DNA from 3 places in the Arthrobacter sp. V1I9 genome. Region 1 is predicted to be linked to each of the others. Evidence: riboswitches for the same ligand, from Rfam matches in the RefSeq annotation. Region 1 holds a riboswitch; each other region holds the start of a gene.
What was found. A riboswitch is a leader RNA that binds a small molecule or an ion and turns the genes downstream of it on or off. The one in region 1 is predicted to bind S-adenosylmethionine.

Region 1 (9,622 bases):
TTTCCTTGTACGCGAAGCCTTCGACGTCCGCGAAGTACACCGCAAGGCGGAATTCCTCGGGAATGTCCTGGAGCGCGCGCTTGACGTCCGAATCGGGCAGGTGATCCAGCGCCTCTGCCTCGGCGGAACGAAGCCCCCTGGAGGTGTGCGACTCGGCCCGCGCAAGCTGCCAGTCCTCGATGGTGTCCGAGTTGGACTGAAGCGGCTCGCGCTGCCGTTTGCGGTAAAGGTTGATATAGGTGTTCGTCAGAATGCGGTACAGCCAGGCCTTGAGGTTGGTTCCCGGCTTGTACTGGTGAAACGCGGAAAAGGCCTTGGTGTAGGCCTCCTGGACGAGGTCCTCGGCGTCGGCAGGGTTCCGGGCCATGCGCATGGCGGCAGAATACAGCTGATCGACATACTGCATGGCGTCACGCTCGAACCGGGCACGGCGCTCCTCCGTCGATTCCGTGGAAACATTAACCACCTCTTCGGTGGTTTCCGCTTCAGGCTGCTGTGGCTCTGCCGTTTGATCTGCAGGCCCGGGCCGTGCGTCAGCGCTGCTTTTGGCTTCGCTTTGGGAAGCCTCATACATGGCCGAAACGGCCGGATCCAAGGTGCTCATTGCCTTCAAGTCTACTGTCAGGCTCCGCGCCCGCGGCGAGCCATACTCGGGGGGTTCGGCCTCCAAGGAGTCCATTGCCACCGGGCCTGCTGCGTCAATTCCGTCCAACACCCGCCTCAAGGGCCAACTCCGCTCTGTTGTCCGGTGCTTTGTCTTTGGGCCCGGCTCTCGCGGACCCAGCATCCATAACCTCAGCCCTTGGGCAAATATTCCCCAAAAGTGCAAGACTAGGACGGACTTCGCCGCACCCGACGCGGTTCGTCCATCCAGGAGGAAATCCATGTCCTTTGTCCGCACACTCGCACGGCCCATGCTGGCTTCCAGTTTTGTTGTTGCCGGAATGGATAAGCTCAAGAACGCCGATGACACCGCCCAGCAACTGTCGCCGCTGCTGAGCAAGGCCACGGCGGCGCTGCCGTTCCGTACTGACGAGAAGACGCTGGCAAGGGTTATCGGCGGAACGCAGGTGGGCGCAGGCGTCCTCTTTGGGCTCGGGAAGTTTTCCAGGCTTTCAGCCACCGTGCTGACCGTCATTTCCCTTCTCAACACCTTCGTTGAATGGCGCAGTGCGGACATCAGCAGCAAGGAAGGGCGCGGGAATCGCCGCAACCAGCTCCTGAAGAACCTTTCACTAAGCGGCGGGGCGTTGCTCGCTTCCGTCGACACGGCTGGCAAGCCGGGACTGGCCTGGCGCGCCGAGCACCTGGCCGCAGACGCCCGGAAGGGTGCCGCGCACCTTGCCGCGGACGCCAGGAAGACCACCAACAAGAAGCTGTACAAAGCCGATAAGGCCGTACGCCGCGCCGTCGAACAGGCCACGGGGGCATAAGCAGGACATGACCGCAGCCGCCACCACCCAGGACCACTCCGGAACGTCCCTCCCCCACTGGCCGGCCCCCTTCGCGTCCCGGCCCGTCGATGCCACTGTTACGGTGCCCGGGTCAAAGTCGCTGACCAACCGGTACCTGGTGCTCGCAGCGCTGGCCGACGGCCCGTCGCGCCTGCGTGCGCCGCTGCATTCCAGGGATTCGGCACTCATGATCGATGCGCTCCGCCAGCTCGGCGCCACCATCACGGAGGTCCCGGGGGACGGTGCGTTCGGTCCGGACCTGGAGGTGGTTCCGCTTGTGGCAGACGCGGCAGCGTCCTCCACCAGGATCGACTGCGGCCTCGCCGGTACCGTGATGCGGTTCGTTCCGCCGCTGGCGGCGCTGCGCAACGGCGCCAGCATGTTCGACGGCGACCCGCACGCCCGCAACCGGCCCATGGGCACCATTATCGAAGCCCTCAAGGCGCTGGGAGTGGCTGTTTCCGCCGAAGACGGCAGCGCGCCGTCGTCGTTGCCGTTTGTTGTGGAAGGCACCGGGGAGGTTCCGGGCGGCCACCTGGTCATCGATGCCAGCGCCTCCTCGCAGTTTGTTTCGGCGCTGCTCCTCGTGGGAGCGAGGTTCACCGAAGGCCTTCACCTGGAGCACGTCGGGAAACCGGTGCCGAGCCTTGACCACATCAACATGACCGTGGCGGTCTTGCGGGGCGCCGGGGTTGTGGTTGACGATTCGGTTCCCAACCACTGGGCTGTTTCCCCGGGGCCAATCCGCGCATTCGACCAGCGGATCGAGCAGGACCTGTCCAACGCCGGACCGTTCCTTGCGGCTGCCCTGGCGTCCGGCGGAACGGTCCGGATTCCGGGCTGGCCGGAGCAGACGCAGCAGGTGGGAGACCTGTGGCGGACCATTCTTGCCGAGATGGGCGCTGAGGTCACTCTCCGTGATGGTGTCCTGACCGTTACGGGCGGACCCGAAATCAAGGGCGCCGACTTCGCGGACACCAGCGAGCTTGCCCCCACCGTCGCCGCGCTGTGTGCCCTGGCCAGCGGGCCCTCACGGCTCAGCGGCATCGCACACCTGCGCGGCCACGAGACTGACAGGCTGGCTGCACTGGTCACCGAGATCAACCGCCTCGGCGGGGATGCCGAGGAGACCAGCGACGGCCTGGTGATCCGGCCCGCCAAGCTGCACGCCGGCGTCGTCCGCAGTTACGCCGACCACCGCATGGCGACGGCAGGAGCCATCCTTGGCCTGGCCGTGGACGGGGTGCAGGTGGAGGACATTGCCACCACCGCGAAAACCATGCCGGACTTCCCCCGGCTGTGGGAAGACATGCTGGCCCAGGCCGGTCCCGCGGATGCCGGCGCGGAAGGTTCCACCGGTGGCGCGCAGCACTGATTCCTGGGACGAATCGGATGTCCGCATCCGGCCCAGCAAAAAGGGCTCCCGCCCGCGCACCAAGGACCGGCCAAGCCACGACGACGCTGTGACCGGACGCATCATCACCGTCGACCGCGGCAGGTACACGGCGGTGGTGGGTGAGGACTCCGGCAACGAACGCGTGGTCATTGCCGCGAGGGCACGCGAACTGCGCCGCAACCCTGTAGTGGCCGGAGATTTCGTCTCCCTGGTAGGCGATGTCTCAGGCGAACCGGACACCCTCGCCCGGCTGGTCAAGATCCAGGACCGCCGGACCCTGCTGCGCCGCAGCGCTGACGACACGGATCCGGTGGAGCGGGCTGTGGTTGCCAACGCAGACCAGCTGGTGATCGTGGTGGCCGCCGCCAACCCCGAACCACGCACGGGTTTCATCGACCGCGCCCTGGTGGCAGCGTACGACGCCGGGATCGAGCCGATCCTGCTGGTCACCAAGGCGGACGTCAAGGATCCGGCGGAGCTGCTGTCCAACTACACACACCTCGACTTCCCCGTGATCATCAGCCGGACAGCCGATTCCAGCGCTTCCGGCATCGACGCCCGCTCTGACGACGGCCTGTCCGCCCGCCTCGACAGCAATGCCGTGGCCGAGCTCCGGGGGTACCTGGATGAAAAAGTGACTGTCATGCTGGGGCATTCAGGCGTAGGCAAGTCGACGATGGTGAATGCGCTGACCGGGGCTGAACGGGCCACCGGCGGCGTCAATGCCGTGACAGGGCGCGGGCGCCACACGTCGTCGTCGGCGCTGGCGCTAAGGCTGGCGGACGCTCCTGTGGGCAGCTGGATTATCGATACCCCGGGTATCCGCTCCTTCGGCCTGGCTCACGTGGATCCTGACCGGATCCTGCGCTCCTTCCCGGACCTCTCCCCCGGCATCGATGACTGCGAACGCGGCTGCAAGCACACAGCCACCGCCGTGAACTGTGGGCTGGACGCGTGGGTGGGCGGTGGCCATGCGGGTGCCACCGGGGAAGCGCGGCTGGCCTCGCTGCGCCGCCTGTTGGGCACTGACCCGCGCCTGGATGCGCAGGAGACAAAGGAGCTGGGCAGCGTCAACTGACGGTGCCGATCTCCCAGCAGATCAGCGCGCAGGCGGTAGTTTGGAACCATGATCCAACCTGCTTCAAGCTACAACGATGACCTGCGCCTGGCCCACGTCCTGGCAGATTCCGTGGATGACCAGACCATGAGCCGCTTCAAGGCCCAGGACCTCCAGGTGGAGACCAAGCCTGACCTCACGCCGGTCACCGACGCGGACAAGGCCGCAGAAGAAGCCATCCGCGGCCAGTTGTCCCGTTCCCGTCCGCGTGATGCCGTACTCGGGGAAGAGTTCGGCAGCACCGGCCACGGGTCCCGCCGCTGGATCATCGACCCCATTGACGGCACCAAGAATTTCGTCCGCGGCGTCCCCGTCTGGGCCACCCTGATTGCCCTGGTGGATGAGGGCGAGCCCGTTGTTGGGGTGGTGAGCGCACCCGCCCTGGGCAAGCGCTGGTGGGCGGCCAAGGGCATGGGAGCCTACATGGGCCGGTCGCTGGCTGCAGCCACCCGGCTCCGTGTCTCCAACGTCGCCAGCCTGTCCGACGCTTCGCTGTCCTACTCCAGCCTGGGCGGCTGGAAGGAACGCGGCAACCTGGACAACTTCCTGGGCCTCACCGAGGACGTGTGGCGGACCCGGGCTTACGGCGATTTCTGGTCCTACTGCATGGTGGCGGAAGGCTCCGTGGACATTGCCTGCGAACCTGAACTCAACCTTTACGACATGGCGGCACTGGTGCCGATTGTGGTGGAAGCGGGCGGCCGCTTCACCTCACTGGAAGGCGAGGACGGGCCGTTCGGCGGCAACGCGCTGGCCACTAATTCCATCCTGCACTCCGAGGTGCTCCGCCGGTTGAACCCGGACCTGGACGACCTTCTCTAACACCTTCATCGAAGAATCGGCGACGGGCACCTCCCAAAGGAGGCGCCCGCCGTCGTTTATTCGGCCAAAGCAGCACTTATCGGCAGGTGCGTAACAAAGCGCTTAACATTCGAGCTGGCTTCAAACCTTCCTGCCCCATGTCCTACTCTCTTAAGCAGGTCACGAGTGCCAGCGCGAAACCCCGGTTTGCTGGCCGGCAACCCTCCAACCGCGGTGGGGTGCCCCGGGTGACGACCAGGCCGGTCCGGAACGGATGCGGCAAGCGCGGATTCCCGGTACAGGGAGTCCTTTCGAAGTGAGGTCTCTGTGACTACTGCCACCGTCTCCCCCAACGCCGCCGCCCAGCCTGAAACAGTCCAGCCTGACGGCGCTGCCCCCTTTGATGCCCGCCGCGCCGTCGCCGGCCGGCCGCTTGCGGCTGTCACCGGCGCTGAAATCCAGGCACCGCTGATCTCCGGCGGCCACGTCCGGTATGCGAACCTCGACTACGGCGCCTCCGCTCCCGCCCTCTCCCTGGTCTCGGCCTACCTCAACGAGATCCTGCCGTTCTACGCAAGCGTCCACCGCGGGGCCGGCTATGCGTCCCAGATCAGCACGTCCGTCTACGAGAATGCCCGGAACATCGTCCGGGAGTTCGTGGGCGGCCGCCCGGACGATTCCGTGATCTTCACCCGGAACACCACTGACTCCCTCAACCTGCTGGCAGGCTGCCTGCCAGCAACGGACGGACGGCCCGACGGGGACGTCCTGTACCTGGACATTGAACACCACGCGAACCTGCTGCCGTGGCAGGGCGTCCCCCACCGCAGCATCGTTGCCGCCGACACCATCCCCGGCACCATCGAGTCCGTGCGCGCCGAACTGGAACAGGGAGGCGTGAGCCTGCTGGCCGTCACCGGCGCCTCCAACGTCACCGGCGAGATCCTGCCCATCCGGGCCCTGGCCACGCTCGCTCACGAACACGGCGCACGCATTGTGGTGGACGCAGCCCAGCTGGCGCCGCACCGCCGTGTCAACATCGCCGCGGATGGCGTGGACTACCTCGCTTTCTCGGGCCACAAGCTGTACGCACCGTTCGGCGCCGGTGTGCTGGTGGGCCGCCCGGACTGGCTCGACGCCGGAACGCCCCATCTCGCCGGTGGCGGCGCCGTCAAGGAAGCAAGGCTCGACGGCGTCAGCTGGGCCACCGGCCCGGCCCGCCACGAGGGCGGATCCCCCAATGTCCTGGGCGCAGCCACCCTGGCACGCGCCACGCAGGTGATCGCCGGGCTGGACCTGGACCGGTGGCATGCCCATGAGTCGGGCATCCGTTCCTTCCTGGTGGAGGGCCTGCAGAAGATCGACGGGGTGACCGTCCACCAGATCTTCAAGGACACCAACCCGGATACGGACACCATCGGCGTGGTCAACTTCTCCGTGGAAGGCTATGACGCCGGACTGGTAGCCGCGTACCTGTCCGCCGAGCACGGCGTTGGCCTGCGGGACGGCCGTTTCTGCGCGCACCCGCTGCTGAAGCGGCTCGGGCTCCCATCCGGTTCCCTCCGTGCCAGCTTTGGAGTCGGTTCGCGCCTTGAGGACGCAGAACGGCTTCTTACGGGCATCGAGTCGCTGCGCCGCAACGGCCTGGGGTGGGACTATGTGGTGGACGCAGGACGCTGGGTTCCCGCCAATGACACCCGGACCTATCCGCACTGGGCACCCAACACGCCGGGAACTGCCGGGGCTGCCCCCTGCATCGACGACTGATTGCTGCCGACGCCGTCCTGCCTTGCTGACACTGCCTGCTTTCCTGCCTCTAGGGCGTGTGCGGTAGATTCGAAGGATACCCAAGGGCATCAGACAAAGGAGGCCACACGTGGTACGGGGTGGCCCCAAACTTGATCACGGACGGCGCCGGGAGCTCGGCCAGAGCTTCCAGGACGGCGGCCGGCACTACCAGCAGGTCCGTCCGGGCTATCCGGACGAAGCAGCTCAATGGCTGGTGCCCCCGGGCGCCCATGATGCGCTCGACGCCGGTGCCGGCACCGGTAAGTTCACCGAACTGCTGCTGGACAGGGGCATGTCGGTCACCGCTCTCGATCCCTCTGCGGACATGCTCGAACAGTTACGGGCGCACTATCCCGCTGCCACGGCGATCCAAGCTACCGCGGAGGCGACCGGCCTGCCCGCGGGGGCCTTCGACGTCGTCAGCGTGGCCCAGGCCTGGCACTGGTGCGACGCCCTCGCGGCGAGCACCGAACTTGCGCGCGTCCTCCGTCCGGCCGGGAAGCTGGGCCTGATCTGGAACCAGCTGGACACATCCGTTCCCTGGGTCCACCGGCTCTCCCGGATCATGCACGCCGGGGACGTGTACAAGCCCGGCTTCCGGCCGCACGTAGGACCCGAGTTCACGGGGCTCGAGGGCCACGTCACCCATTGGCAGGACCGCGTCACCACCACCGACCTGGTGGAGCTCACCAAATCGCGGAGTTATTATCTGCGAGCCGGTGAAACCATCCGGGCGAAGGTGCTGGCCAACCTGGACTGGTACCTCCACGACCACCTGGGCCACAGCCTGGATAAAGAGCTCGAACTGCCCTACCTGACGCTCACGTGGCGGGCCTTCAAAGCATGACGGAGAACGGGCAAAGGGTAGGCTTGGGGCTGTGAAGACCAGCGCGCCCTCCTCCTCCATTGAGGATTACGTCAAGGTCATCTACTCCTTCACGGAATGGCAGGACAAGCCCATCACGTCCTCCCAGCTGGCCCAGCGCCTGGGAGTCGCTAATTCCTCGGTGTCCGAGATGGTCCGCAAGCTGAAGGACCAGGGACTCGTTGACCATAAGCCCTACAGCGCCATCACGCTGACCGATGCCGGTGTCCGGCTGGCCCTTTCCATGGTGCGGCGGCACCGCCTGATCGAGACCTACCTTGTCCAGCAACTGGGCTACAGCTGGGACGAGGTCCATGATGAAGCCGAACTGCTGGAGCACGCCGTCTCGGACACGTTTATTGAGCGTGTGGCGGCCATACTCGGAAACCCGCAGCGTGATCCGCACGGCGATCCCATCCCCACCGCCGACGGGAAAGTGCTGATGCCCCGCGCGCACCTGATGGGCGAGCTGGACCAGGGGCACACCGGCAGGATCACCCGGATCAGCGACGAGAACCCGGACCTGCTCAGGTACCTTTCCGCGGAAGAGATTGACCTCGACGCCGAGGTGGAGGTGGTGGGCCGCAAACCGTTCGGCGGCGCGCTGGTGGTGCGGATCAGGAATTCGGGCAGGACCCGGGACTACGACCTCGCGGGTGAGATCACCTCTGCCCTGTGGGTGCACAGCGACCAGCCCCATCCGGGCTGTCTGCTTGGGGACAGCTGAATGAAACCAGCCGGCACGCCGGCGGGACGCGCCTGGCTTGCTGTTGCCGCCGGAGGCCTCCTCGGCACCGAATTGCGGTACGGTCTGGGGCTCGTGTTTCCTGATGTTCCGGGGTCGGTGCCGTGGGCCACGCTGTGGATCAACATTGGCGGCAGCTTCGTCCTGGCAGCGTTGACAACCATCTGGATGTCCCGGCCCCACACAGCATTCTGGCTGCGGGCAGGGCTCGGGCCGGGACTGCTGGGGTCCTTCACAACGTTCTCCGCCGTGGTGTTTTCGGCGGATCAGTTGGCCCGGGCCGGGGAGCATTTGGTGTCGGTGGCCTACCTGGTGCTGTCGTTGCTTCTTGGGTTGGCCGCCGCCGGATTGGGGTGGCGGTTCGGCAAGGTGGTGGCCGGGGTTATTGGTCCCGGCGCGGGTAGCACGCCGTGATGACTGCTGCTCTGGTGGGCCTGTTCGGCGTCGCCGGCGCTCTTCTTCGTTTCGCCGTGGACAGCTGGTTTGCCCATCACGCGTCCATCCGGACGGCGCGCCCGGTGGTCGGTTCCTCAGGCGGTTCCGGGGCCAAGGCGAGGCTGCATTGGCCCTGGGCCACGCTGCTGGTGAACGCCGCAGGGTGCTTCATTATCGGCGCCACCCACGCCATCACCGTACGGCTGGGGCTGGCCGCGGAATGGCACACCGCACTGGCCACCGGGCTGGCAGGCGGACTGACGACCTTCAGCTCGTGGACCACGGCGACAGTGCGGTTGCTGAGTGAGGCGCGGTTCGGCTCCGCGGTGTTGAATGTGGCCGCCAATCTGGTCCTCGGCTTTGGGGCTGCCGCTGCCGGGATTGCCCTGGCTGTCTGACCCGGTGGGGGCGATTTGGCGGGCTCCCGTATCGTGGATGGTGATGATTAACAGACGCGACGCGGCCATTGCCCTTGATGTACCGATGGAAATGGCCCAGCGCCACGGCCTTCCGAAGTGGATGACCGAGGCCGACCTCGGTGAGATCCTGGACAACCCGCCGCCCTGGCTGGTCCAGTCCCGCGCCAACCGCACCGGCAAGCGGCCCGTCTGGGTCCATCTCGAGTGCGCGGTCTGCGGCTACGAGGAAGCAGCGCGCCCCAAGAAGTGGTGGCCGGACTTTACCTACGTGGTGTGCGGCCACCACGATCCCGAGGACGTTCCGCGCGTGCGCGAGGGTTACGTCCGCAGTGAGTTCGACGGCGTCGGCACGCGTTTTGTAGGCATCGCGGACGTGCCTGTTTCGGACTGACCGCGCGCCCTTTCAGGCCATTACATTGGGGGCGGAAAAGGCGTATTTTACGAAGAGGGACAAAGCCTGTCCCTCGTTGTAAGGAGCGCGCCATGCCGGACAAAACACCCCATCAGAACCTGGCAAAGAAGCCGGTCAAGACCATCAAGGAAAAACGCGCCGAGAAGAAGTCGAAGAACGCTGAAGGTGCCCAAGACCCGGTGGCGCACTT
Region 2 (9,622 bases), 1.1 Mb from region 1:
AGGACTCCGGAAAAGACGCCGACGGCGTTCGTGCGGTGGGTTCCATCGCCGTCGGACACCGTGCGGACCTCCACCTGCTCAACGCACCGTCCGCTAGTCACCTTGCGTACCGGCCGGGAATGCCCCTGACGTACGCTGTATGGCGAGCGGGGAAGCGGGCCAGATAAGGGGCGCCAGCATAACTGACGTTAGATGATCATTAGCTCTCTGTTATGATCAAAAAGCGTCATCGAAGCTGGTGGCGGAAGTAGCTGGAGGCCCTCGCATGACCCGCACCGACAGACTGACGGCCATCCTCGACATCCTCGCCAAAACCGGCCAGGTCGAGGTCGAAGAGATCGTCAGCACCCTCCACGTCTCCCCGGCCACCGCCCGGCGCGACCTGGACAGCCTGGCCAAGCGCCGGCTGCTGACCAGGACCCGGGGCGGCGCCACCACCGGTGCGCTCGCGTACGACCTGCCGGGCCGGTACAACCGGGACGACCACGCCGAGGCCAAGGAGCAGATTGCCCTGGCGGCTTCTGCGCTGATTGCCCCCGGGGCGGTGATCGGCCTCTGCGGCGGCACCACCAGTACCGCGCTGGCACAGATCCTGGCCACCCGCGAGGACCTCAACGCGCCTTCCAACCAGTCCACTCTCACGGTGGTAACCAATGCAATCAACATCGCCGGGCAATTGGCAGTGCGGCCGAACATCAAAGTCATGGTTACCGGCGGCATCCTGAATCCGCGGTCCTACGAACTCGTAGGGCCCTACACGGACATCATCATGCAGAAGGTGGTGCTGGACATCGCCTTCATCGGCGTCAACGGCATCGACCCGGAGGTCGGGCCAACCAACACGGGGGAGGGGGAAGCCTCGGTGAACGCACTGCTCGCCAGCAGGGCGCGCGTCTCCTATGTGCTGGCTGACTCCTCCAAGGTAGGGGTGCGCGCCTTCGCCACCATGGACGGCTACAACTTCACCCGCCTGATTACGGATTCGGGCATTTCGGCCCGGGACAAGGCTGCCTTTGAGGCTAACGGCACGGAAGTGATTGTGGCTGCCGGCTGAACACCATTAGCGGCGCCCCGGTACTTCGGCAGGCCAATCAGGCCGGTTCCAGAAACTGCAGGCAAGATGGGTACATGCTGGTTCCCTCCCGCCGTCGTCTGCGGATCGAAGTCTGGATCGTCTTAGGTCTCTCCCTGGGCCAGTCTGCCGTCTACTCGGTGGTGCAGCTCCTCGACAAGATGACCCGGGCACCGCTGGCGGAAGGCACCTCAACACTTAACCGCTCCCAAAGCACCCGCGAGTACTTCGACCTGACCTACCAATTGCTGGACATCATCTTCGCGCTGGTGCCCGTGCTGCTGGTGATCTACTTCCTTACCGACAACAGGCAGTCTGTATCCGGCGACGGCAGCAACGCGGGTTCGGCGTTCCGGAAGCTCGGATTCAACTTTGAGCGCCCGGGCCGGGACCTGTTCCAGGGGCTGGGGCTGGCTGCGCTGATCGGCATCCCGTCCCTCGGCCTGTATGCCGCAGGGAGGGCGCTGGGAATCACCACGGCGATTATTCCCAGTGCGCTGGACGCCTATTGGTGGACCGTGCCGGTGCTGGTCCTGTCCGCCATGCGCCATGCCGTGGTCGAAGAAGTCATCGTGGTGGGATACCTGCTGGACCGGTTCGCAAAGTTCGGCTGGAGCGTGCCGCTGTCCATCATGGTGAGTTCCCTGCTGCGCGGCAGCTACCACCTCTACCAGGGCTTCGGGCCCTTCATCGGCAATGTGGTGATGGGTGTCGTCTTCGCCTGGCTGTATACCCGGACGCGCCGGGTAATGCCCCTGGTGATCGCTCACGCCCTGCTGGATATCGTGGCATTCGTTGGGTTCAGCCTCTTTGGCAAGGCCGTAGGACTGGGCTAGGAGACGGCAAGACAACGCCAGGCAGTGTCCGCGTACGTCACGGCGGCCCATAAACCCATCATGACAAGGGGGTCTGGCATTCCAGCGGGGGCTGGTGTGCAACTGGTGCTTCACAAGAAATGGATTCGGCCGCCATCAGCGGGTGACGCCGTTGTCACCTGCTGATGGCGGCCGAAGCTTAGGAGGGCAGTCTGCAGCACCTACCCATGCCGAGGCCCGGGCAAAGCTGCCCGGGCCCAGGGAGAGGATTAGATCGTCACAGCTCCGTTGGAGGTCTCGAACGTCACCGAAAGGATTCCGGGGGTCCCGTGCGGTGCCACCCACTCCACGGCTACGTCTTCGAGCGGCTTCTCCACCGGCTCACCCAGCCATTCAGTAACGCGGGCAGCGGAACCGGCGATAGTCAGGCAGCTCATCTTGACGTTGCTGTCGTACGCGTTGGACGGGTGCAGGGACGGGTCGCCCTCCCACTTGAGCATGTAGGGAACCTGCGGGTCGGCGATCAAACCGAGGATGCCGATTTGCTTCCAGACCAGTTCGCGGCCGTCAGGAAACTTGCGGTTGCCGTTGACCGAGGACCGCCCGAGCCGTTCTTCGAAGGGGGCCAGGTCGTCAACCTCGACGCACCAGCCCATCCAGCCGCCGCCGGCTGCAGACCGTGCACGCACTGCCTGCCCGAAGGGAGCCTTGTCCGAAGCGGGGTGGTCCAGGACCTCCACCACTTCGAGGTACTTGTGTCCCGCTAGCGGGATGATCATATTCCGGGTTCCGAACCGCGGGTGTACCCCGCCCTTCACTGCCTCAACGCCGAGGGCAGAGGAAATACGTTCGGTGGTGGCAGCCAGGCCATCGTGTTCACAGGCGTAAGAGACGTGATCCATGCGCATGGCAACATCTTGGCACTTTGTGATCGGGCTCTCAGCTAAGGGTAGCCTTACTGGGATTTCGTCTTGTGTACCGTCATTAAGCCCCCGCCGGGCCGAGGAAATCTTCCTGACTATGTTCGTCACAATCCTGTCCGGCAATCAACGCATGTTCCTACACTGAGCTCAGGTCATGAGCGCCAGTGACAAGCCCCGGCTCGCTGGCCGGCAACCCTCCATCCGCGGTGGGGTGCCCCGGGTGAGGACCTGGCTGTCCGGCACCGGCCGGATGGCAAGCGCGGCCCGCGGTGCTTCCAGCATGCCGGGCCCATGTCAAAGGAGCCTTAGTTGTCCAACGGATGGTCTTTCGAAACCCGCCAGATCCACGCCGGCCAGGAGCCGGATGGCGCCACGGGCGCCCGTGCACTTCCCATTTACCAGACCACGTCCTTCGTGTTCCCCACTGCTGAAAGCGCCGCCAACCGCTTTGCCCTGGCCGAACTGGCCCCCATTTACACCAGGATCGGGAACCCCACCCAGGAGGCCGTGGAGCAGCGGATTGCCAGCCTTGAAGGCGGACTGGGGGCGCTGCTGCTCAGCTCCGGACAGGCTGCTGAGACTTTCGCCGTCCTGAACATCGCCGAGGCGGGGGACCACATCGTGGCCAGCCCCAGCCTCTACGGCGGCACCTACAACCTCTTCGCCCACACCCTGAAGAAGTTCGGCATATCAGTCACCTTCGTGGCGGACCCGGACAACCTGGAACAGTGGCGCGCAGCAGTGCAGCCCAATACCAAGCTCTTCTTCGGCGAGGTGGTATCCAACCCGCGGCAGGACGTCCTGGATATCGAAGGGGTGTCCCACGTCGCGCACGAGGCCGGCGTGCCCCTGATCGTGGACAACACCCTGTCCACCCCGTACCTGATCCGGCCGCTGGAATGGGGCGCGGACATCGTGGTGCACTCGGCCACCAAGTACTTGGGCGGCCATGGTTCAGCCATCGCCGGCGTGATCGTGGATTCCGGAAAGTTTGACTTCGGCAAGGACCCCGCAAAGTTTCCCGGCTTCAACACCCCGGACCCCACCTACAACGGACTCGTCTACGCCCGGGACCTCGGTGCCGAAGGCGCCCTGGGCGCCAATCTCTCGTACATCCTGAAGGCCCGGGTGCAGCTGCTGCGAGACCTTGGCTCGGCAGTGTCGCCCTTCAACGCCTTCCTGATCGCCCAGGGTCTGGAGACGCTGAGCCTTCGGGTGGAGCGGCATGTGGCCAACGCCCTGGACGTGGCTCAGTGGCTGGAGTCGCGTGACGACGTCGAATCGGTCGCCTATGCCGGGCTGCCCTCCAGCCCCTGGTACGAGCGGGGCCGGAAGTACGGCCCCAAGGGGACCGGCGCCATCGTCTCGTTCAACCTCGCCGGGGGCGCGGAGGCAGGCAAGCGCTTCGTGGACGCCCTGGAACTGCACTCCCACGTGGCAAACATCGGTGACGTCCGTTCGCTGGTGATCCATCCGGCGTCGACCACTCACAGCCAGCTCTCGCCGGAGCAGCAGGTGGTGGCCGGCGTGACCCCGGGCCTGGTGCGGCTTTCGGTGGGGATCGAGCATATCGATGACATCCTGGCAGATCTCGAAGCCGGTTTCCGGGCGGCCAAGGACGCAACCGGCGCCTAGAGATACCCAGGGCACCCAACGCGGCACAAGCCGGGGAAGTCACAACCAGTCACACTCTTGGCGGCAGGCAGGGGCTGTTTCGTACACTCGAACCAGGTCATGAGTGCCAGTGACAGCCCCGGCTTGCTGGCCGGCAACCCTCCTTCCGCGGCGGGGTGCCCCGGGTGAAGACCTGGCCTGCCGGTCATTCGACGGCGGGCAAGCGCGTAGAAGAGGTCTTGCCATGACGGTTACCGTCACCCGTACAACTGTCCCTGAACATGGGATTGTCCGTTATGCCTCCATCGGGGGACTGGAGTTGGAAGCCGGCGGATACCTTCCGGACGTCACTCTGGCCTATGAAACCTGGGGCACCCTGAACGCGGACGGCAGCAACGCCGTTCTGATCGAACACGCGTTGACAGGCAGCACCCACGTGACCCGGGGCGACACCGAGGAGCCCGGCTGGTGGGAACAGCTCGCGGGGCCTGGTGCGCCGGTAGATACAAACCGTTTTTTCGTGGTGTCGATCAATATCGTGGGCGGCTGCTACGGGTCCACCGGGCCGTCGTCGTCCGCGCCGGACGGAAAGCCTTGGGGTTCACGTTTTCCATTGGTCACCCTGCGGGACAGCACCCTGGCCGAGGCCCGGCTGGCCGACCAGCTCGGGATCGGGAGCTGGTTTGCCGTGCTGGGCGGTTCCATGGGCGGCGCCCGTGCGCTCGAATGGGCGGTCACGTTTCCGGAACGTGTGCAGCGCTGCGCAGTGATCTCCGTGGGCGCCGCGAGTACCGCCGAGCAGATCGCTTTCGCCCAGGCGCAGACACTCGCCATCCGGCAGGACGCCAACTTCAACGGCGGTGACTATTACAACGGACCCGCCCCCGAGCAGGGCCTCGCCCTGGCCCGGCGCATCGCCCACATCACGTACCGCTCCCCGCGGGAACTGGACGGACGCTTCGGCCGTGAGCCGCAGGCCCCCGAATCGCCGCTCCAGGGGCAACAGCTGGCTGCCCGCGGGCGGTACCAGGTGGAGAGCTACCTGGACCACCAGGGCACCAAGCTGGTCCAGCGGTTCGATGCGAACAGCTACATCGCGATCACCGAGGCGCTGATGAGCCACGACATTTGCCGGGGACGGGGGTCGCTCGCCCAGACCCTGTCCTGTGCCAGTGCGCGCTTCTTTGTGGCCGCCGTGGACTCGGACCGGCTCTACTTTCCGTCCCAGTCACGGGAGCTGGCGCGGGCGCTTCCCGGCGAGGTGGACGTCCACCTGATCGAGGCGCCCATCGGGCACGATGGCTTCCTGACCGAGATCGGCCAGCTGGGGAACCAGCTGCGGGAGCACCTTTCGGTATAAGTCCAGGCCTAAACGCCAGAGAATGTGCATTAATGCAGATGCGCTCTGCATCATTCGGCGTTGAGCTACGCCTTCCGGCAGACCATACTCGTTGGGACCCGGCAGTTCGTGACCAAAACCACACGCACCCGCCATAGCCTGTCCCAGTGGTGTCGATGACGACGCCGAAGGAGTTCACACATGAGTACGGAAAGCTCGGCCGCCCGGCGGCCAGAGGAAACCGACGTCAAGGCCTCAGGCCTGAGGAAAGTCGTCACGGCCTCCATGGCCGGCACCGTCGTTGAGTGGTATGAGTTTTTCCTCTATGCCTCCGCCGCCACCCTGGTGTTCGGCAAAATGTTCTTCCCCAATTCAGGGACCGAACTGGATGGCATCATCGCCGCCTTCGTCACCTATGCCGTAGGCTTCGTGGCCCGGCCGATCGGCGGCATCGTCTTCGGCCACTTCGGTGACAAGTTCGGCCGCAAGCAGTTGCTGCAGCTGAGCATCGTCCTGGTGGGCGTCTCCACCTTCCTCATGGGGTGCCTGCCCACCTTCGCGCAGATCGGCTACTGGGCTCCGGCCCTCCTGGTGTTCCTGCGCTTCGTCCAGGGCTTCGCCGTCGGCGGTGAATGGGGCGGCGCCGTGCTGCTTGTTGCCGAGCACAGCCCGAACAAGTCCCGCGGGTTCTGGTCCAGCTGGCCGCAGTCCGCCGTTCCCATGGGTAACCTCCTGGCCACCGGCGTGCTGTTTACCCTGTCCTCCACGCTCTCCCAGGAAGCATTCCTCGGCTGGGGCTGGCGCGTTGCCTTCTGGCTGTCCGCCGTGATCGTGATCGTCGGCTACTACATCCGCACCAAGGTCCAGGACGCCCCGATCTTCATCGAGGCCCGCAAGGAAGTCACCGTTGAGAAGAAGGGCTACGGCGTCGCCGAAGTCTTCCGCCGCTACCCCCGCGGCGTGTTCACCGCCATGGGCCTGCGCTTTGCCGAGAACATCCTGTACTACCTCGTGGTGACGTTCTCCATCACCTACCTGAAGGTCGTCGTCCAGACAGATACCTCCCGCATCCTCCTCCTGCTGCTGGTGGCGCACTTCATCCACTTCTGCGCTGTCCCGCTGGTCGGCAAGATGTCCGACGCCTTCGGCCGCCGGCCGGTCTACATGGTGGGCGCCATCCTCGGCGGAACCTGGGGCTTCTTCGCCTTCCCGATGATGGACACCGCCAACGACCTCATCATCCTGGCCGCCATCACCATCGGCCTGCTGTTCCACGCCCTGATGTACGCCGGGCAGCCGTCCATCATGGCCGAGATGTTCCCCACCCGGATGCGCTACTCGGGCGTTTCCCTGGGCTACCAGGTGACCTCCATCGTCGCCGGTTCGCTGGCCCCGATCATCGCCACCGCACTCCTGAGCAACTTCAAGTCCTCCACCCCCGTGGCGCTGTACCTCCTCGGAGCCTGCATCGTGACCGCAATCTCCGTGTTCTTCCTTAAGGAAACCCGGGGCATCTCCCTCCACGAGGTGGACGCGGCCGATGCCAAGGGCACCGCGGACCTGCTCGCGGCCGGCAAGAAATAATCACCGTTCAGCACACACACAGCACACCGACTGCCCGGACCCGCGACCACGCAGGCCCGGGCAGTTGGGCGCCAGCACCTTCGACGAAGTCAGGATTTCCATGAAAGCAGCGGTCCTCTACTCCACGGTCCCGTCCGGAAGCAGCTACACCGAAACGCATCCGCTTCAGGTCGAAAATCTTGACCGGCCGGAACCCCGCGCCGGTGAGTTGGGAATCACCATCACCTACTCGAGCCTGTGCCACTCTGACCTGTCGGTGGTGGACGGCTCCCGCGTCAGGCCCCTTCCCATGGCGCTGGGGCATGAGGCGGTAGGACGGGTTGCCGCGGTGGGTGACGGCGTCACGGATGTCTCAGTCGGGGACCATGTGGTCCTCGTCTTCGTCCCCAGCTGCGGTGCCTGCCGGGCGTGCCGGGCCGGCCGTCCCGCTCTCTGCCACCGTGCGGCGGAAGTCAACGGGTCCGGGGACCTGCTGCACGGCGAGGCCTTGCTGCGGACGCCTGCTGGGGAGCGGATCAACCACCATCTGGGTGTTTCGGCGTTCGCCGATTACGCCGTGGTGGCCCGGGAGTCGGTGGTGGTCATCGACGACGACGTCCCGGACACTGTTGCGGCAATGTTCGGTTGCGCTGTGCTCACCGGGATGGGAGCTGTCCTCAACACTGCTGCCGTCCAGCCCGGCCAGTCCGTAGCCGTTTTCGGACTGGGTGCCGTGGGGCTTTCGGCCGTGATGGCTGCGGCGCTCGCCGGTGCCTCCTCCGTGATCGCCATCGATCCCAATGCGGGCAAGCACGGGCTCGCCCAAGAATGCGGGGCAACCGCCGTGGGCACCCCGGAGGAGGCCTCCCGCCTGATCCAGGAGGCTGCCGGCGACGGCGTGGATACGGCCATCGAAGCTGTGGGATCAGCAAGGGTCATCGCCTCATGCCTTGAGCACGTGACCCGAGGCGGCGCCGTGGTCTCGGTAGGGCTGCCGCACCCCACCGCAGAACTGACAGTGCCCGCGCTTCAGTTCGCCGGCGCGGGAAAGCGGCTGCTCGGCTCGTATATGGGCGACGCCGTTCCGGGCCGGGACATCCCTTTGTACCTGGGGTACTGGCGCGAGGGCCGGCTTCCCGTTGAGCTGCTGCATACCGACACCCGGCCGCTGGAGGAGATCAACGAAGGCCTTGATGCGCTCGCCGCCGGGCAAGTGGTGAGGCGGCTCTTCCAGGCCTAAAACACCTTTTCGAATTCCTGGAACGGCACTCCGAGCCTGAAACGCCGCGGCCAGGCATCATCCGGATGCCTGGCCCTAGGCTGCCAGCAGGTCCTGGCGTTCGGCCACCTCTTCCTGCAGGGCAGCGATCACGGCCTGCACCCGGGCGGACCGCAGCGATTCCGGCCGGGCCACCGCCCAGATGGGCAACTGACGCTGGAAGGCGTCGGGGAGCACCGGAATGAACTCCGGGTTCCGGGCCACCATAAAGTTCGGAAGCAGCCCGATGCCGGCGCCGCGGCGCACCGCCTCCACCTGGGCAAAGATGCTCGTCGCCTGGAAGCTGGACTTCGGCATGGGCAGCTGCGAGGACCGGTGGCCCAGTTCGGCAACCTGGAGGGCCGACTCGACGTAAGAGACGAAGCCGTGCTGCCCCACGCCGTCGGGCGTTTCCGGCAAGCCCCGCCGGGCGGCGTAGGCGGGGCTTGCGTAGAGCCGGAGGAAGTAGTTGGTCAGGAAGATGGTCTGGGCGTTGCTCACGTCCGTGCGGCCCACCACCACCTCCAGGTCCACGCCGGACCGGTTCTGGCTGACCTTGCGTGTGGCGCTCAGCATCTCCACATTCAGCTTGGGGTGCCGCTGCTGGAGGCGGACCAGCGCCGGCGTCACGAATTCGGCGCCGAAACCGTCGGAGGTGCTGATCCGCACCATGCCGGCCAGGGCGTCCCGGTCCTGGCTCGTGACGGCAGCCAGGGACCCGAGCGTTTCCTCGATCCTTTCCGCCGCGGCGACGGCCGAGGCCCCGAGCTCCGTCAGTTCCCAGCCGTGCGGGCTGCGCTCGAGGGTGCGGCCACCCAACTGCTTGTCGAGGGCGAGGATCCGGCGGGAAATGGTGGTGTGCGTGGTGCCAAGCGTTTCGGCCACGGCATTGAAACGCCCCAGCCGCGCCACCGTCAGCAAAATCAGCAAGTCGTCCGGACTCGGAAGCCGTGCCACCCGGTGCCTTTCATCTGTGTGCATCAGTGCACATACTGTCTGTGATTTTTCCCCTTGATTGCACTGTAGCAGGGTGTGATG
Region 3 (9,622 bases), 1.3 Mb from region 1:
CTGGCCATGCTGGCCGCCAGGGGAGTCTCCGAACTCCGGAACATTTACGTCATCGAACGGGGATATGAGGAACTCGCCGAGCGGTTGAACGCTATCGGCGCCAAAGTGGAGTACTTCCAGGACTGAACATTCACGCTTCGTCATGAAGCCATGGGGGCCTTCAAAAGGGGCCCGCCTGCCGCAGAATGTGAGTATGCGAACATTCGGCGTTGAGGAAGAACTCCTGATCGTTGATCCGGAGAGCGGGGAGCCGCTTGCCCTTGCTGATGCTCTCCTGTCGGGCCGCCGATTGGCTGCCGATGACGCTCCGGATGACCCTCGGGATCTCGAAACGGAAGACAAAACCGTTTACGACGACGACGAGATGGGCTTGAGTGCCGAACTCAAGCTGGAGCAAATTGAGACGCAGACGCGGCCATGCCTGGAGTACGGTGTGCTGCTGGACCAGATCCGGGCCGGCCGGGCGCTCGCTGACAAGGCTGCCAGGAAGAATAATGCCCGGGTGACTGCGTTGGCCACCTCACCCCTTGGGCTGGCCAGCCACACCACTCCAGATCCGCGCTATGCCAGGATGCTGGAGCGTTTTGGCCTGACTGCCCAGGAGCAACTGACCTGCGGTTTCCACGTCCATACCTATATTGAGTCCCAGGACGAGGGCGTGGCTGTACTGGACCGAATCCGCGACAAGCTTGCGGTCCTCACGGCACTGAGTGCGAACTCGCCGTTCTGGAACGGTCTTCAGACTGGTTTTGAAAGCTACCGTACCCAGGCGTGGAACCGCTGGCCGACGGCGGGTCCCGCCGGTATTTACGGAACCTATTCTGCCTATCGCCGGGTGGTTACCCGGCTTTTGGACAGCGGGGTGATGCTGGACGAAGGGATGATCTACTTCGACGCCCGACTGTCCCGGAACCACCCCACTGTGGAGGTCCGTGTTGCCGACGTCTGCCTCCGGGCCGAGGATGCGGCCCTCATTGCTGTTCTTGTCCGGGCGCTTGTGGAGACCGCGGGCCGTGAGTGGCGTGAGGGCGTCGATCCCGCGCCGGTGCCCACCGTACTTTTGCGGATGGCTTCCTGGCAGGCGAGCAGCGACGGGCTCAGCGGGGAGCTTTTGGACTTCGGTTCCTTCCGGCCGGCCCGTGCCGCCGACGTAGTGCGTTCCCTGGTGGACTATCTCGCCCCGGTACTGCAGGAGCAGGGCGAGCTTGCCCTGGCCCGGCAGGGGGTAGAGGACGTTATTGCCCGTGGTACGGGGGGCAGCTGAACAGCGCCGCGTCCGGGACAAGGCGTTGACCGCTTATGCGCCTGAGGACTTGGGCTTTGGTGCCCTGGTCAAGCATGCAATAGACGTGACGATGCGCGGCTCCTTGGATTTCCCGGACGTTGATGAGGTTCCGGATCTGTTGCGGGTCCGCCAGCCCTAAGATCTCAGGAGGTGTCTGGGAAGGACTGGTTGCCGGGGTCGGTGTGGACGCAGCGCCAGCCAAACTTTAAATCTGCTTCAGTGCCTGTTCGAGGTCGCCAATCAGGTCATCCACGTCCTCCAAACCAACCGAAAGCCGCACGACGCCGTCGCTCAGGCCAATGGCTGCGCGTCCCTCCGGACCCATCGCACGGTGCGTGGTGGTGGCGGGGTGGGTGATCAGGGACTTTGAGTCGCCAAGGTTATTGGAAATATCAATGATGCGCAGGCCATCCAAAAGCGCGAAGGCCGCTTCTTTGCCCGAGCGGCCACCCGTCGTCGCGAGTTCCAGGGTGAGAACGGTGCCGCCGGCACTCATCTGCTTGGCGGCGAGTTCATACTGCGGGTGCGACTTCAGCAGCGGGTACTTTACCCAACTCACGGCAGGCTGCTGCTCCAGCCATTCGGCCAGCTGAAGGGCTGAAGCCGAAGAGTGGTTGACGCGGAGGGCCATCGTCTCAAGGCCTTTGGTGAGCACCCAGGCGTTGAAGGGGGACAACGACGGGCCGGTGTGGCGCATAAGCTGCTTGACCGGGCCGTCAATGAATTCCTTGGTGCCGAGGATGGCGCCGCCCAGCACCCTGCCCTGACCGTCGATGTGTTTGGTCCCGGAGTAGACAATCACGTCCGCGCCGAACTTTCCGCACCGCTGCAGCAGGGGAGTGGCAAAGACATTGTCGACCACCACCGTGGCACCTGCCGCGTGCGCAAGTTCGCTGACAGCGGCGATGTCCACAATTTCCTGCATCGGGTTGGACGGCGACTCAAAGAAGACGGCGGTGGTGGGCTGGGACAGGGCATCGCGCCACTGCTCCAGGTCCGGGCCGTCCACGAACACTGTCTCCACACCCCAGCGCGGCAGGATTTCGTTCAGGATCACAAAGCAGGAACCGAACAGCGAGCGGGCGGCAACCACGCGGTCGCCGGCAGCCAGCAGGGCACCCAGGGCGGTGAAGACGGCGGACATGCCGGACGCTGTCGCGAAGCACGCCTCGGTGCCCTCGAGGAGGCGGAGCCGCTCCTGGAAGGTAGCCACGGAGGGGTTGCCGTAGCGGGAGTACACAAAGCGCTCGTCCTCGCCCGTGAAAGCGCGCTCTGCCGCAGCCGCGGATTCATACACGAACCCTGAGTTCAGGAACACCGCCTCGCTGGTTTCCTGGAAATTGGTGCGGTCAAGTCCGCCACGGACGGCCTGGGTGTCGGGGCTCCAGCCGGCGGCGTCTTCGTTAAAGGTCACTTAGTTCTTTCCGAGATTGGTGGGCAGGCCGCGGTTCTTCCAGCCGTTGACGGTGCGTTCGCCGTACCGGTCGGGTTCGCCCTCGAAGCCCTCCAGCACGTTGTAGGAGGTGAAGCCGGCCCGGGTGGCAGCAATGGCGGCCGCGATGGAACGCTGCCCCGAGCGGCACAGGAATACCAGTTCGGCCGAAGCGTCCTCCGGCGCCTGCTGCGTCAGGTGAGTAATAAAATCCGGGTTGGGGATGCCCCCCGGGAACGTCCACTGGATGAACAGCGGATCGTTGTCGGTGGCCTTTGTGTCCGGGATACCGATGTGGGCCCATTCGCCTTCGGTGCGCACATCCACCAGGATGGCGCCCTGCTCCAGCTTGTCCCATGCCTCCTGGGGCGTCAGGTCTCCTGCGTAGCTCATGCGTGGCCCTCGCCGTCGAACTCAAGGTCGTCGCCCGCGGATTCGAGGTCATCCACGGCGGTAGCAACTGCTGCATCGGCGGAAGCGATGGCTGCCGGAAGAACCAGGGCTTGCGCAACAATCACCTTGCCGCCGTTGGACGTGGCGGCAGGGCTGCCGTGAAGCACATAGCCCTCGGCCAGGGCGGTCGAAACCCGTTCACAGAAAGACCTGTCATCGGGCCCGGTAACGAGCCGGTAGGAGAGTCTTTCTTCAGGGGCAGGTGCGTCAGACACGACGGATCTCCTTCTTTCACGCTTGCAACACGATTCGGTCGATATGCCGAGTATTCACCTGAGGCACCCCGCCGCGAAAGGAGGGTTGCCGACCGGCCAGTCAGGGCTTGACGCCGGTACTCATTACTCCCCAAAAAAGTAACACTTGGCGCGCGGCACCGCATCGCCGCCGTCGTCATGTTCCGTAACTGAGCGGGGCGGCCGCCCAGCTGTTGGAGCAAACGAAAGGCGTGAAGGGCTGCCCGCTGGGGGGCGCTTCACGCCTTTCCTTTGATGTCGTTTATACGATCCCGGGGCAGCTCGCCAGGATGTAGTCGGCTGCGGCCGGACCCTTCATCCGCAGGCCGTTATGGCTCGGGCTGATCCTGTGCTTCATGCCTGCCCAGAAGGCGGCTTCCATTCCGGGTGCCTGCTGGTTGATGAAGCACCAGCTGGTGTAGAGACCATAAAGGCGGTCACCGCTGAGGCTGTGGTCGGACGCTTGGTCGAGGTGGGTGGCTTCCTGGAGAAAAAGATCGAACTGCGAATGTGCCATGACGGCGTCCCTTCGCTAAGTGCGTGTGTACCGCCGTTCGGCTACAGCAGCGAAATCCTCAATGCCCTGCACGGGGCCACGGAGGGGTGATCGAGACCTTTGGAATCGATGGATTGAGCGGTGTCAACGCCCTTACTACAATGTAGACTTTACCCGTAGACTACATATACAGCAAGCGTTTGGAGATACCCTCTCCAGAACGCTTGCCGCCGGCTCCAGAACGGAAAAATCATGCCCTCCCCGAAAACCCCCGGCCCTGCCAAGGGCCGCGCCCCAAAGGAGCGGCTCAACCGTGATCTGGTGCTCAACAAGGCATTGGAGCTGGTGGACGCGGAAGGCCTTGACGCGCTGACCATGCGCCGGCTGGGGCAGGAGCTGGGCCGGGATCCGATGAGCCTTTACCGCTACGCAGAGAACCGGGCGGCGTTGCTCGATGGCGTTTCGGAGCTCGTTCTCAACGAACTGCCCATCCACCCGGAGGACCCCGACTGGAAAGCCCAGCTTCGGCACATCGCGCATAACCTTCGGCGGCTCGCGCTCGAACATCCCAACGTGGTGCCGCTGCTGGTGACGAGGCCGCTCTCCACTCCGCTGGGTCTGCGCCCGCTGGGCACCCTGCGCCCGCTGGAGCAGATTCTCGCCCTGCTGATTGGCGCCGGATTCAGCCCTGCCGACGCCCTCCACGTCTATAGGGCCTACTACGGGTTCCTCTATGGCCACCTTCTGAACGAACTGCAGGAGTTCGTGGTTGACCCCGAAGAGAATGAAGTGCTGCTTCGGCTAGGGCTGCACCGGCTGCCGTTCAAAGAGTTTCCCCATCTCCGTGCGTTGGCTCCGGCGCTCGCCGAATATGACGGCGAGGCTGAGCTGGACCAGGGCATCACCATCCTGCTTTCCGGCCTCGAAGCGCAGCTGATCGCGCAGCCAAAAGCTCCCCCCGCTTAGCGGCGGGAAGTGCGGCAGCTACTCGAAGGAAGCCCGGCGGCGGTCGGTACTGCGGCAGTGGAAACCGCTACGCGATGCTGGCAAACAGCTCGTTCAGTTCCGCGGTCAGCTCTTTCTGCACCGCCGGGGTGCCCACGTCTTTGCCATCGATGCTGTTCACCGGAGCAAGCAGGCGCACGCTCGAAATGAGCCAGACAGCGTCGGCGTCCAAAATGTCCTGGGGCTCCAGCGGACCGTACCCCAGTTCCCAGCCGGCCGCTTTGGCGGCGGCGAACAAGGCACCCTGGGAGGTGCCCGCGAGGATACCGCTGTCCAGCTGCGGTGTGATGAGGCGCTTGACGGACGTACCGTCGTCGGCCGTTTCCACGTGGGCCATCAGCACAGTCGACGTGGGGCCCTCCAGGACGCGGCCGTCGGAGGAGATGAAGATGACGTCGTCGGCACCCTGCTTGTGGGCATGCCGCAACGCCGCCATGTTGACCGCGTAGGAGAGCGTCTTGGCGCCGAGCAGCAGCCACGGGGCACGCTCGGCAACGTCGCTGTCGTAGCCCCGGTCGAGGAGGATGACGTCGATGCCGGCCTCGCGCTGGCGGCGCCCGGCCGCTCCGACAGGGGAAACCTGTACCCAGGAGGTGGGGGCTGAGGCGCCTTCGGCTCCGCGGGTCACCACGAGCTTGACCACCAGTTCATCGTCGGACCCGGAAGCAGGCTGATGCTGGGCGCGGTGTTCGGACAGGGCAGTGGCGATGGCGCGGCGCCATACCTGCTCGCTTGGAATGGCGAGGTCCAGTGCCTCGGCGGAACCCGCCAGGCGGTTCAGGTGGGCCTGGATTTTCCGCACTTTGCCGTCCACTGCGAGCATGGTCTCAAAGATCCCGTCACCCCGGGTGGCGCCCTGGTCCGTCACGAGCAACTGCGGCTTGGACGCATCGGCAAGCCGCCCATCCGGGAAAGCCGGGTCGAGGAACACGAGAACAACAGGAGCTGGAGAGGTCATGGCTCCAGCTTAGTGCGGCACCCGCGGATAAGCTGGGCAGAGTGCCCCGGCCGGAACCGTCCGCCGGGAGCCCATCCTTCGGGGGTTAATCACGTGTTGTGGCCATTTTCGCTTGCCGGTTCCGCGCCGACTTGGACCGTGGTGCTGCTGGCCGTCGCCGACCTGGTGATCCGGGTGCTGGCCTTGGGTATCATCCCGGGCAACCGCCGGCCCACCACGGCGATGGCCTGGCTCCTGGGCATCTTCTTTGTCCCGTTCCTGGGCATCATCCTTTTCCTGCTGTTCGGCAACTTCAAGCTGTCCAGCCGCCGCCGCGAGCAGCAGCAGCAGGTCAACGAGCGGGTGCGCGCCGGGATCTCGTCGCTTGCGGACGTGGAGAGCGACTACCCGGGCCCTGAATGGGTGCGGTCCGCCGCGGAATTGAACCGGCGGCTGGGCTCGCTGCCCATGGTGGATGGCAATTCCGTGGACCTTATCCCCGGCTACCCGGACTCCATCCTGCACATGACGCAGGCCGTGCGGAAGGCGAAGAAGTTCGTTAACGCCGAGTTCTACATCATGAGCACGGACCACATCACCAACGACCTGCTGACGGCCCTGGAGGAAGCGGCCGAGCGCGGCGTGGAAGTCCGGGTGTTGTTCGACCACATCGGCACCCTGCGGGTCAAGGGCTACAACAGGCTCCTGAAGCGGCTCAGGGCCAGCAAAATCCAGTGGAAGCGGATGCTCCCGCTCCTGCCCATCCACGGCCAGTGGCGCCGGCCGGACCTGCGGAACCACCGCAAGATCATGGTGATCGACGGCGAAATCGCCTTCACCGGCTCGCAGAACCTGATCGAGCCTTCCTACAACAACCCGCGGCACCGCAAGGCAGGCCGGGAGTGGGTGGAGCTGATGGCCCGCCTCCACGGGCCGATCGTCACCACCCTGAATGTCGTCTTCGCCACCGACTGGCTGAGCGAAACCGACGAGTCCCTGGAACACCAGCTGCAGCTCCCGGCGAACGTGCATCCCGGAAACGTCACCGCGCAGGTGGTTCCCAGCGGCCCGGGGTTCATCACCGAAAACAACCTGCGGCTCTTCAACACCCTCATCTACTCCGCCCAGCACCGGATTTCCATCTGCAGTCCATACTTCGTTCCGGACGATTCACTGCTCTATGCCATCACCACCGCCGCCCAGCGCGGAGTGGACGTAGAGCTTTTCGTTTCCGAAAAGGGTGACCAGTTCCTGGTCCACCACGCCCAGCGTTCCTACTACGAGGCCCTGCTGGAGGCCGGCGTCCGGATTTACCTGTACAAGGCTCCATCTGTGCTCCACGCCAAGCACTTCACCATCGACGACGAAGTGGCGGTCCTTGGTTCCAGCAACATGGACATGCGCTCCTTCTCGCTGAACCTTGAGGTGTCGGTGATGCTGCTGGGCGCGGACATCGTGACCAAGATGCGCGCCGTGGAAGACACTTACCGGGACATCTCGCATGAGCTCAAGCTGTCCGACTGGCTCAACCGGCCGCTGGCAGCGCGCTATGTCGATAACGTGGCGAGGCTGACGGCAACCGTCCAGTAACAGCGTGCGGGAGCTTGGTTCAGGCGTCCGGAAACTCCGCGCCGAGTGTCGAGAGGACACCGAAGGCCTTGGTCCGGATCTCCTCGTACTCCTCGTCGACGTCCGAGTCGGCCGTGATGGCGCCGCCGACGCCGAGGGTCAGTTCCGCGGTTCCGTTGCCTTCGTCGCGGATCACCAGCGTCCGGATGGCGACGGCGAGGTCCGTTGCGCCGTTCAGCGAAAAGTAGCCGACGGCGCCGGAGTACAGCCCCCGTCCGTCGCCTTCCAGCCGGTCCAGGATGGCCATGGTGCTGATCTTGGGAGCGCCGGTCATGGAGCCGGCAGGGAAGCACGCCGCCACAGCCTCCGCGCGGGATGATCCACGCCGCAGCTGGCCGTCAATGGTGCTGACCATTTGGTGGACGGTGGCGTAACTTTCGATGGCACAGAGCCTGCTCACGGTCACGGAGCCAGGGACCGCGAAATGGCTGAGGTCGTTCCGCAGCAGGTCAACGATCATGATGTTCTCTGCGCGGTCCTTCAGGGACGTTTCGAGCTCGAGCCGCAGCCGGCCGTCTTCCGCCGGATCGGAGGCGCGGCGGCGGGTTCCCTTGATGGGTTCGGCGCGCATGCCGCCGTCGGACGCGATCTTCAGGAAGCGTTCGGGCGAGGTGCTGGCCACGGTCAGGCTGCGGAACCTCAGGTAGCTGGCAAAGGGGGCGGGGTTTCTGCGGCGCAGGGACAGGTACGTTTGCCACGGATCCAGCGCTGCGGCGGGAACCTTGGCCGTGAGTGACGTGGTCAGGCAAACTTCGTAGGTGTTTCCTTCGGCGATTTCGTGCTGTGCCGCAGCAATCTTCTCCTTGTAGGCATCGGCAGTATCACGGCTCCGGAACACGGGCGCCTGCGAAAGTACGACGCCGTTGCTGCCGCCCGCCTGGGCAGCCACGGCGGCTTGGGCGGCACGACCGGAGGCCGCCTCAGTGGCTGCCCGCGCGTCCCTGAGCCACTGGTCCGAGTCGGGGACGTCCAAAGCCAGGAGCCAGGAAGTGCCCTCGGCGTGGTCCAGGACCACAGCCCTGCCGGCGAAGATCAAGGCGGCATCCGGGGTGGGCGCGGAGAGGTCTGCTCCACCCGTCTCCCGCTTGAGTTCGTACCCAAGGCAGCCCAACCAGCCCAGGGTGAATTCGCCCGGGTAGCCCTCCGGGGTGCGGACCGCTGCGCCGCCCCATACCGTGTCCAGCCAGCGGAAGAAAGGACCTTCCACCGTAGCTGTGGCGCAGCCTGCGCTGATCTGGCTTTCGCCGGAACAATGGATCACCAACTGGCCGGACAGGCCGCCGTCGTCCGCCATGATGCTGAAGCGGCTGCGCTCCGCCGCTGCGGACCCTGGCTGGTCCGCCCCGGTCCCGGCTCCAGTGGCCGCGTTGGAAGAGTCCAGCCAGACGGCGTTGGGTGAGCTGCCGTAGAGCATGCTGAACAGCATGGCCGCATCCGGGCGCAGCTCCAGGCGCTCCGCGGTAAGGCTTAGGCCGCGGCGGGAGGACAACTCAGGGGAGAGAACAGTGGCCAGGGCGGGGAGGTACGGCAGCAACTGCAGAACGTCGGTGGGGGCGCTGCCGTCAGCGCGGTTCAGGACGCGTAGATCAGCATGGCGCGGGACGTCGTCGGCGCTCAGCCACTCCTCTTCCTGGGCCGCCCATTGGTCCCAGTACGGTTCGTAGGTTCCGCCATCACGGTCCAGCGCGCGGGCCCGGCGAACCTCCTCCGGCGAGTCCGCCCAAATGACGGCACTTAGGTGGGGGCGGGCGGGGGCGGCAGCGGAGCCCACACCCTCAACAATGACGATCTCGGCGGGCAGCGTGACGCGGATGTCGCCGTCGTATCTCTTCTCCCAGTCCCAGCTGGTCCACGTGGCCGCATCACCACGGCTCAAGGGTTCGAGGACGGCGGCGACGTAGCGGTCAACCCCGGCCATCAACCCATTCCAGCCGGGGTAGATGTCCTCGAGGTGGAACAGCGAGACCTTGTGATGGGCGCGCAGCCGTGCCGCCAGTTCGACGGCGAGCGTTGTTTTCCCTGCTCCGGAGCGCCCGTCAACGGCGATGATGACGGGGGCTGGGCTCATGGGTTAGAGCGTACCTTTATCCCTGCCGCGGTTTCATCTGCGCAGGAGCTGGGCATCTTTGATGACGGCACCTTTGATGTGGTT

Region 2: it holds a riboswitch for S-adenosylmethionine, as region 1 does, so the genes downstream of both, QFZ70_RS11740 (bifunctional o-acetylhomoserine/o-acetylserine sulfhydrylase) here and QFZ70_RS06285 (aminotransferase class V-fold PLP-dependent enzyme) in region 1, are expected to answer to the same signal.
Region 3: it holds a riboswitch for S-adenosylmethionine, as region 1 does, so the genes downstream of both, QFZ70_RS00350 (DUF1737 domain-containing protein) here and QFZ70_RS06285 (aminotransferase class V-fold PLP-dependent enzyme) in region 1, are expected to answer to the same signal.

Annotation. Positions count from the first base shown of each region.
Region 1 is NZ_JAUSYU010000001.1:1,329,125-1,338,746, reverse strand. It holds gene QFZ70_RS06310 (sigma-70 family RNA polymerase sigma factor) at 1-604, opposite strand, end outside; gene QFZ70_RS06305 (DoxX family protein) at 885-1,433, shown strand; gene aroA (3-phosphoshikimate 1-carboxyvinyltransferase) at 1,441-2,829, shown strand; gene QFZ70_RS06295 (ribosome small subunit-dependent GTPase A) at 2,813-3,928, shown strand; gene hisN (histidinol-phosphatase) at 3,977-4,789, shown strand; SAM riboswitch class IV at 4,947-5,060, shown strand; gene QFZ70_RS06285 (aminotransferase class V-fold PLP-dependent enzyme) at 5,096-6,535, shown strand; gene QFZ70_RS06280 (class I SAM-dependent methyltransferase) at 6,645-7,403, shown strand; gene QFZ70_RS06275 (metal-dependent transcriptional regulator) at 7,435-8,148, shown strand; gene QFZ70_RS06270 (CrcB family protein) at 8,149-8,580, shown strand; gene QFZ70_RS06265 (CrcB family protein) at 8,580-8,999, shown strand; gene QFZ70_RS06260 (hypothetical protein) at 9,043-9,411, shown strand; gene QFZ70_RS06255 (hypothetical protein) at 9,504-9,622, shown strand, end outside.
Region 2 is NZ_JAUSYU010000001.1:2,477,073-2,486,694, reverse strand. It holds gene hutI (imidazolonepropionase) at 1-167, shown strand, start outside; gene QFZ70_RS11755 (DeoR/GlpR family DNA-binding transcription regulator) at 266-1,054, shown strand; gene QFZ70_RS11750 (CPBP family intramembrane glutamic endopeptidase) at 1,129-1,908, shown strand; gene QFZ70_RS11745 (VOC family protein) at 2,157-2,795, opposite strand; SAM riboswitch class IV at 2,961-3,076, shown strand; gene QFZ70_RS11740 (bifunctional o-acetylhomoserine/o-acetylserine sulfhydrylase) at 3,120-4,445, shown strand; SAM riboswitch class IV at 4,541-4,656, shown strand; gene QFZ70_RS11735 (homoserine O-acetyltransferase) at 4,669-5,784, shown strand; gene QFZ70_RS11730 (MFS transporter) at 5,965-7,347, shown strand; gene QFZ70_RS11725 (alcohol dehydrogenase catalytic domain-containing protein) at 7,448-8,566, shown strand; gene QFZ70_RS11720 (LysR family transcriptional regulator) at 8,642-9,565, opposite strand.
Region 3 is NZ_JAUSYU010000001.1:75,253-84,874, forward strand. It holds gene QFZ70_RS00330 (UDP-N-acetylglucosamine 1-carboxyvinyltransferase) at 1-126, shown strand, start outside; partial or broken gene QFZ70_RS00335 (glutamate--cysteine ligase) at 194-1,424, shown strand; gene QFZ70_RS00340 (O-succinylhomoserine sulfhydrylase) at 1,491-2,699, opposite strand; gene QFZ70_RS00345 (rhodanese-like domain-containing protein) at 2,700-3,110, opposite strand; gene QFZ70_RS00350 (DUF1737 domain-containing protein) at 3,107-3,385, opposite strand; SAM riboswitch class IV at 3,399-3,513, opposite strand; gene QFZ70_RS00355 (hypothetical protein) at 3,666-3,920, opposite strand; gene QFZ70_RS00360 (TetR/AcrR family transcriptional regulator C-terminal domain-containing protein) at 4,152-4,865, shown strand; gene QFZ70_RS00365 (aminodeoxychorismate lyase) at 4,933-5,862, opposite strand; gene cls (cardiolipin synthase) at 5,956-7,431, shown strand; gene pabB (aminodeoxychorismate synthase component I) at 7,451-9,538, opposite strand; gene QFZ70_RS00380 (low molecular weight protein-tyrosine-phosphatase) at 9,572-9,622, opposite strand, start outside.